DNA from 2 places in the Thioclava sp. JM3 genome. Region 2 is predicted to be linked to the other one. Evidence: riboswitches for the same ligand, from Rfam matches in the RefSeq annotation. Region 2 holds a riboswitch; the other holds the start of a gene.
The links. Region 2 has a riboswitch for cobalamin ahead of B6V73_RS08140 (hypothetical protein). Riboswitches for the same ligand answer to the same signal wherever they lie in the genome.

Region 1: it holds a riboswitch for cobalamin, as region 2 does, so the genes downstream of both, B6V73_RS02725 (TonB-dependent receptor) here and B6V73_RS08140 (hypothetical protein) in region 2, are expected to answer to the same signal.

The regions. Positions count from the first base shown of each region.
Region 1 covers NZ_NBOB01000001.1:571,652-575,063, forward strand. Annotated here, with positions in the region: gene B6V73_RS02725 (TonB-dependent receptor) at 1-1,186, opposite strand, end outside; cobalamin riboswitch at 1,324-1,518, opposite strand; gene B6V73_RS02730 (DUF475 domain-containing protein) at 1,548-2,594, opposite strand; gene B6V73_RS02735 (DUF1499 domain-containing protein) at 2,749-3,174, opposite strand; gene speB (agmatinase) at 3,171-3,412, opposite strand, start outside.
Region 2 covers NZ_NBOB01000004.1:38,354-41,765, reverse strand. Annotated here, with positions in the region: gene B6V73_RS08145 (homocysteine S-methyltransferase family protein) at 1-725, opposite strand, end outside; gene B6V73_RS08140 (hypothetical protein) at 856-1,161, opposite strand; cobalamin riboswitch at 1,285-1,488, opposite strand; gene ppsA (phosphoenolpyruvate synthase) at 1,637-3,412, shown strand, end outside.

The sequences.
Region 1 (3,412 bases), on a different contig from region 2:
CCTGCCACGTCACGCCCAGACGACCCGTGGTGTTGCCGCCGAAATCCGAGTGATCGTCGTGGCGCGCGGAGGCGGTCACGTTCACCCCGTCCATCGGCGAGAAAGCATATTCACCGAAGATACCCGTATCCGCCGTGAGGACGTGGCCCGAGACATAGGTGCCTGCATAGGTTTCCAGCGTGCGATCCGCCCCGAAGGTCAGCCGCCCCGGCCCGAGATCGGTCGAGGCTTTCCAGTCGAGTTTGCGGCGCTTGCCCTCGTAGCCATAGTCATAGACCGGATACCAGCGCGAGGTCGTGTAATACGTCAGACCGAGCTCGTGATCGAGCGGGCCGGTCGCGAATTTCGCGAAGAGCCGCCCGCCACGTTCCTTATGGATGGTATAATCGTTACTGTCCGTGGGCAGCGGGCCGAAGCCGTTATCGAACTCGCCCCGATCGTTCTGCGCGAACCCGTTGAAGCCGATCAGCAGATTGTCGGAGATGCGCTTCTGCGCGCGCAGGCTGACACGGTCGGCGCGGTAGCCGTCCTTCTCGGTATTGCCGTTCTTCTTGTCGGCGGCCGAGAAGCCTGCAGTGTAAATTTTCGACAGCTGAATCGCGAGCTCGTCATCGCCCTTCTTCCAGCCGAAATTATAGGCCGCATTCGCGGTGTGGTAGGAGCCGAGCTCGAGCTTGACGCTTTGGCTCACGCCATCCTCGGTCGGGCGCGGCGTGTCGAGGTTGATCACACCTGCAACCGCCTGCCCGCCATAGACCGCCGATTGCGAGCCGCGCATGATCTCGACCCGGTCGTAGTTGAACGTGTTGAACCGGCCCAGGTCGGGCAGCACCTGCGTCGCCGACGGATCGGAGACGTCGATCCCGTCCACCATGACCTTCACGTAATTCTGCGACACGCCGCGAATGGTGAAGCCGGTCTGCGCGCCCATCGGCCCGCGCGACAGGATGCCGACGCCCGGCGACTGCGCGATCAGGTTGGCGAGACGGGTCTGGCCCGAACGCTCCAGCTCCTTGCGCGACAGCACGGTGACCGCCTGCGCGGTCTTGTCCGACGATTGCGGCTCGAGCGCGCCGTGATAGATCACGATCTCATCGAGTTGGTAAGGTTGCGCATCTTGCGCGAGCGCGGGGCCTGCCAGCGCTGTGGTGAGCATCAGGCCCACGGTCAAACGGGTGCGGATCATATCCAATTCCCTCGTGCCGCGACTCTGCGGTCGCGTGAACTTCGCATTGCAAGTCTTTGGAAATTTGGAATTTCCGCCGACGGTGAAAAATGTCACCACTGACGGAAGACCGCCTCCGCTGCGCGCCCCGCACAGGCAGAAAGGATGAGCGCCTCGGCAGGTCTCCTGGCTCGCGGGTCCTGGTTCCGGCTGGCCTTCCCGGGTCTCCCCAGTGGCTCAGTCAGCCGTCACTCGCCGCTCACAGTTGCGGGGGCAGCCCCGGAATGAATGCACGCATCGCACCGGGTTCCCTTTTCATCCGCTTTCGCGGAACCGAAGTGCCCCTGCTGTGCCGCGCGCGCCGCACTGAGTCAAGAATATTTCAGCTTTCCACGGCGCGCCGGCAGCGCCGGTTGAACCGGATCGAGGATAGCAGCGCGAGACCGATCAGCCCGGCCCCGATCAGGCCGGTGATCACCTCGGGCACTTCCACCAGCGTCTGCGCGAACATGACGACGGAGAGGATCAGGATCGACCAGAAGGCGCCGTTCTCGAGATAGCGGAATTCGCTGAGCGTGTTGCGCTCCACCAGCATCAGGGTCATCGAGCGCACATACATCGCACCGATCCCCAGACCGATCGCGATCAGGAACAGGTTCTGGGTCAGCGCGAAGGCCCCGATCACCCCGTCGAAACTGAAGGACGCATCGAGCACTTCGAGATAGAGAAACGCGCCAAGGCCCGCCTTGGCCGTCTCGGCGGCGATATTCGTCCGGTCGAGCACGTGGCTGAGCACCTCGACGCCGAGAAAGGTCGCAAGGCCGCAGATGGAGGCGAAGAGGAACTCGTCCTCGCGCCCCTCCGGCAGAATCCAGGTGAAAAGCAGAACGACGACCAGCACGAAGCCGATCTCCAGACCTCGGATCGACGCGAGCGCGCGCAACCGGCGCTCCAGCGCGCGGATCCAGTCGACCTCCTTGCCCTCGTCGATGAAATAGGTGAGCGCGACCATCATCAGGAAGGCGCCACCGAAGCCCGCGATCGACAGATGCGCGTCCTCGATGATCTCGGCATATTCGGCCGGGTGTTTCGCAGCCAGAAGAACCGCATCCCACGGTCCGATGCCGGCGGCGATCACGACGATCAGAAGCGGGAAGAGGATACGCATCCCGAACACCGCGATCAGGATGCCCCATGTCAGGAAACGACGCTGCCATTTCGGCGTCATCTGGTGCAGCTTGTTGGCGTTGACGATGGCGTTGTCGAAGCTCAGCGAGATTTCCAGCACGGCCAGCACGGCAGTGATCATCAGGAAAGAGACCGCGCCGCCAAGCCCTCCGGTCTGGGCGAACCCCAGCGCGAAGGACCCGACCAGCCCTGCCACCGTGACGGCGATGGCCCAGGAAAAATAACGATACATGATGGTCATGCTGGCTCCGGCTGCATGAGGCCTCACTTAGGCTTCGCCCCCTGTCTTCGCAAGGGAGCGCACTGTCAGAGTTGGTCTGTGTGACCCTACGGCGTGGGGCGGGTCGGCGGGAAAACGCGGCGCAAGATACCCTGCGCACGGCGGGTCGCGCCCGCTAGAGCCCGACCTCGTCGAGCCAGCCCTTGATCCGCGCCTCGTTCACCCCGAGATCGGATTTCCCGTAGACGAGGTGCCCGCGGATCTGCAGCGTATCGCCTTCGATCCAGAGCGTGGTGACATCGGGAAAGCCCCAGACGGCCGAGCGCGTCACATAGGCCGCGTAGCCCTCGTCGGCGCTGCCCGCGACGCGCTTGGTGCGCGCGGTGCCCCGGATGATCTTGTCGAGCGCGGCCATCTGCGCCGGCGGATCGGAGACGTCGCGCACGGCCTGAAACCCGCCTGTCTCCGGGTGGTCACCGGGCGCTTTCGCCAGCCCGTCGACATCGAAGCGCGCCGGATCGATCGGGGCGAGGCGCACCCATCCGTCGGCCGCCACCACGACGGCGAGCCCGAGCGCGAGGATCGTCACGGCCCGTTTCATGCCGCCCTCTCCCGCATCGCCCAGCCCGCAAGGGCGATCAGCTCGGTCGCGACATGGGCCCCGGCGATCGCCGTCACCCCGGTCGGATCGTAGGGCGGAGAGACCTCGACCACGTCGCCGCCGATCAGGTTGATGCCCTTCAGCCCGCGCAACAGCTCTGCCGACTGCCAGCTCGCCAGACCGCCCCAGACAGGTGTACCGGTGCCGGGCGCGAAGGCCGGGTCCAGACCGTCGATAT
Region 2 (3,412 bases):
TTCGTGGTCCGGTAGGGCACGGGCAGGGCGCCGACATGGCAGCTCACCGCCGCGCGCACCTTGCGCAGCCACGGCATCATCGTCTGCGGCCCGCGGAAGCAGTTCAGCCCGACGACATCGGCGCCCGCCTGTTCAAGTTTCTGGCAGGTCTCGAAGATGCCGACCCCGTCCATCATCTCGTTGGCCGCCATCGGTGCCAGCGTCAGCACCACCGGCAGCCCCGACGCCTTCGCGGCCTCGAGCGCGCATAGCGCCTCGCCCGCGTAGTAGAAGGTCTCGCCGATGAGGATATCCGCGCCTTCCTCGACCGCCCAGCCGACCATCTCGTCGAACATCGCGCGCACCTCGGCCTGCCGCGCCGGATCGGCCGGGTCCCAGATATTCGTGTTCGAGATATTGCCCGCCATCAGGTTTCCGGTCTTGGCATCGGCGACCTCGCGGGCGATCTTCAGCGCCGCGCGGTTGAGCGGCTCCAGCAGGTCTTCCTTGCCGATCACGCGCATCTTCTCGCGGTGGCCGTTATAGGTGAAGGCCTCGACGATATCGCTGCCGGCGCGCTGGAAATCGACATGCAGATTGCGCAGCGCCTGCGGGTATTCGAGCGCCACCTCGGGCACGAATTCCCCGGCGGTCAGATAGCCGCGCCGTTCCAGTTCGAACAGAAAGCCCTCGGCGCAGATCACCGGGCGCGCGTCGAGCAGGCGGGTCAGTTTGTTGTCATTCATGGAGAGATCCTCTCAGTTCATCCATGACCATCGTTTGATGAAGCCGAGCCTCACAGGAGACGGAGTGCCGTTCCCTGCTGCAATGGTCCTCGGCCGGGCCGCTGAATGCGACCGCAAGACGAAAAACGGGTCAGAGGCCGCGCCGGGCGCGTGCCCCGCCGCGCCGCACCGGCGGCGGCATCTCGATCGGCAGGGCGAAGGGCTGCGGGGTCAGCGACTCCAGCAGGAGTTCGCAGAACACCTCCACCGCGGGCGAGATCAGGGAATGCGGATAGGCCTGCATATGGGCGACAATCGCCGCCTTCGCATAGGGCATGTCGCCCGGCAGCGTGCCAAGCCATTCCATGTAGCCCAGCGTGCCCAGCTCACGCGCCCGCAGCGGCGAGATCGGTCCTATATCGAGTTGTAAGAGTGAAAGCGTTCGTTCCAAAAGCATCGCGCCCTCCGCGCAAAAGGGCGGGATTGGTCGCGGCACGGCGATATGCGAGGTCCGATCTGGTCCATCTCTCGACTCTCCGTCCCAGGGCACCCCGCCCGGGTTTAAGGTGACCGAGATGCGCGGCGGCGCATCCGAGATGGCAGGTCTCCTGACTCGCGGGTCGTGGCTTCACCGGACCTTCCCAACCTTTGCAGGTCAGTGGCGTTTTCGGTGGCGCTCGCCGCTTACAGTTGCGGGGGCAGTCACGGAGTTGGGCCTCGCCCGCACCGTGTTCCCTTTTCAGCCGACCCTTTGGGGCCGGACACCATCCCGGATTTGATCGCAGGAAAATCCGGCGCTGTCCAGAACGGATTGGGCGGCGGAGGGTACGCGGGCAGAGCCCCGTCCGAAAGGCTCCGCGTTGACAGAGATCAAGGCCCCGATGCGCGCCTCGGATAGAGTGCCCGCAAGTGCAAACAGGAGAGGCGAGCCCATGACGACGAAGAAAGAAGTCATTCCTTTCGATAGCTTACGCCGCGAAGATGTCGCGCTTGTGGGCGGCAAGAACTCTTCGCTCGGCGAGATGGTGCAGGAGTTGGGCGCCAAGGGTATTCAGGTCCCGCCGGGCTTCGCCACCACCGCCGACGCCTATCGGATGTTTCTTGAAGAGAACAAACTGACCGAGGCCATCGCGGGCTATCTTGCGGATTACGATGCCGACAAGATCAGCCTTCACGTCGCCGGGCAAAGCATTCGCGACACGATCGTGGCAGGCGATTGGCCTGCCTCGACCGAAGCCGCAATCCGGGAGGCGTATCGCGATCTGTCCAAGCGGGCAGGGGTGCCCGAGGTCTCCGTCGCCGTGCGCTCGAGCGCGACGGCCGAAGACCTTCCCGATGCCAGCTTCGCCGGTCAGCAGGAGACCTACCTAAACGTCTCGGGCGAGGAGGAGCTTCTGACCGCCTGCCGCAAGTGCTATGCCTCGCTCTTCACCGACCGCGCGATCACCTATCGCAAGCTCAGAGGGTTCAATCACCTCGATGTCGCGCTCTCCGTGGGCGTCCAGCAGATGGTACGCTCGGATATCGGCGGGTCGGGGGTGATGTTCTCGATCGACACCGAAACCGGCTTCGACAAGGTCGTGCTGATCAGCGCGGCCTGGGGCTTGGGCGAAAACGTCGTGCAAGGCGCGGTCACGCCGGACGAGTTTCAGGTCTACAAGCCGTTCCTCGGTAAGACGGGGATCAAACCGATCATCGAGAGGAAGCTCGGCGCGAAAGAGATCAAGATGATCTATGCCGGGCCGGACGCTCCGAACCCGGTGCGCAACGTGCCGACCTCGAAAGCCGAGCGCGGGAGGTTCGTCCTGTCGGATGACGAAGTGCTCGACCTCGCGCAGCAAGCGGCGACCATCGAAGCGCATTACGGGCAGCCGATGGACATGGAATGGGCCAAGGACGGCGTCACGGGCAAGCTTTACATCGTGCAGGCGCGCCCCGAGACGGTGCAGTCGCGAGTCTCCGCCGGGTCTTTGCGGCGTTACACGATCGGCGCGCACGGTCCGGTCGTCGTCAACGGTCTGTCGGTGGGCGAGCAGATCGCGACCGGGCGGGTCTGCCTGATCGAGGACGTCAAGGACATCGACGATTTCGTGGACGGCTCGATCCTTGTCACCTCGACGACGGACCCCGACTGGGTGCCGGTGATGAAACGGGCCTCGGCGATCATCACCGATCACGGCGGCAGAACCAGCCATGCCGCCATCGTCAGCCGCGAGTTGGGTGTTCCCGCCGTCGTCGGGTGTGGAGATGCGACCCATGTGCTGCATGACGAGCAGGAGGTGACCGTCTGCTGCGCCGAAGGGGACGAGGGTCTGGTCTATGACGGCTTTGCCGAATTCTCGGTCGAAGATCTGAACCTCGACGCGGTGCCGGAAACCAAGACCAAGGTGATGCTAAACCTCGCCAATCCGGCCATTGCCGCGCGCTGGTGGCGGTTGCCGATCGACGGTGTCGGTCTGGCGCGGATGGAATTCGTGATCTCGAACACGATCCGGGTCCATCCGATGGCGCTGCTGCATTTCTCCGACATTCAGGAGGCGGAAGTGCGGGAGGAAATCGAAACCCTCACTAGGGGATACGAGGACAAGTCCGAATATTTCGTCGATCAACTGGCGCTCGGCCTGTCCCGGATCGCCGCCGTGGCCTATCCGAACCCGATGATCCTGCGGCTGAGCGATTTCAAGACGAACGAATATGCCGACCTGCTT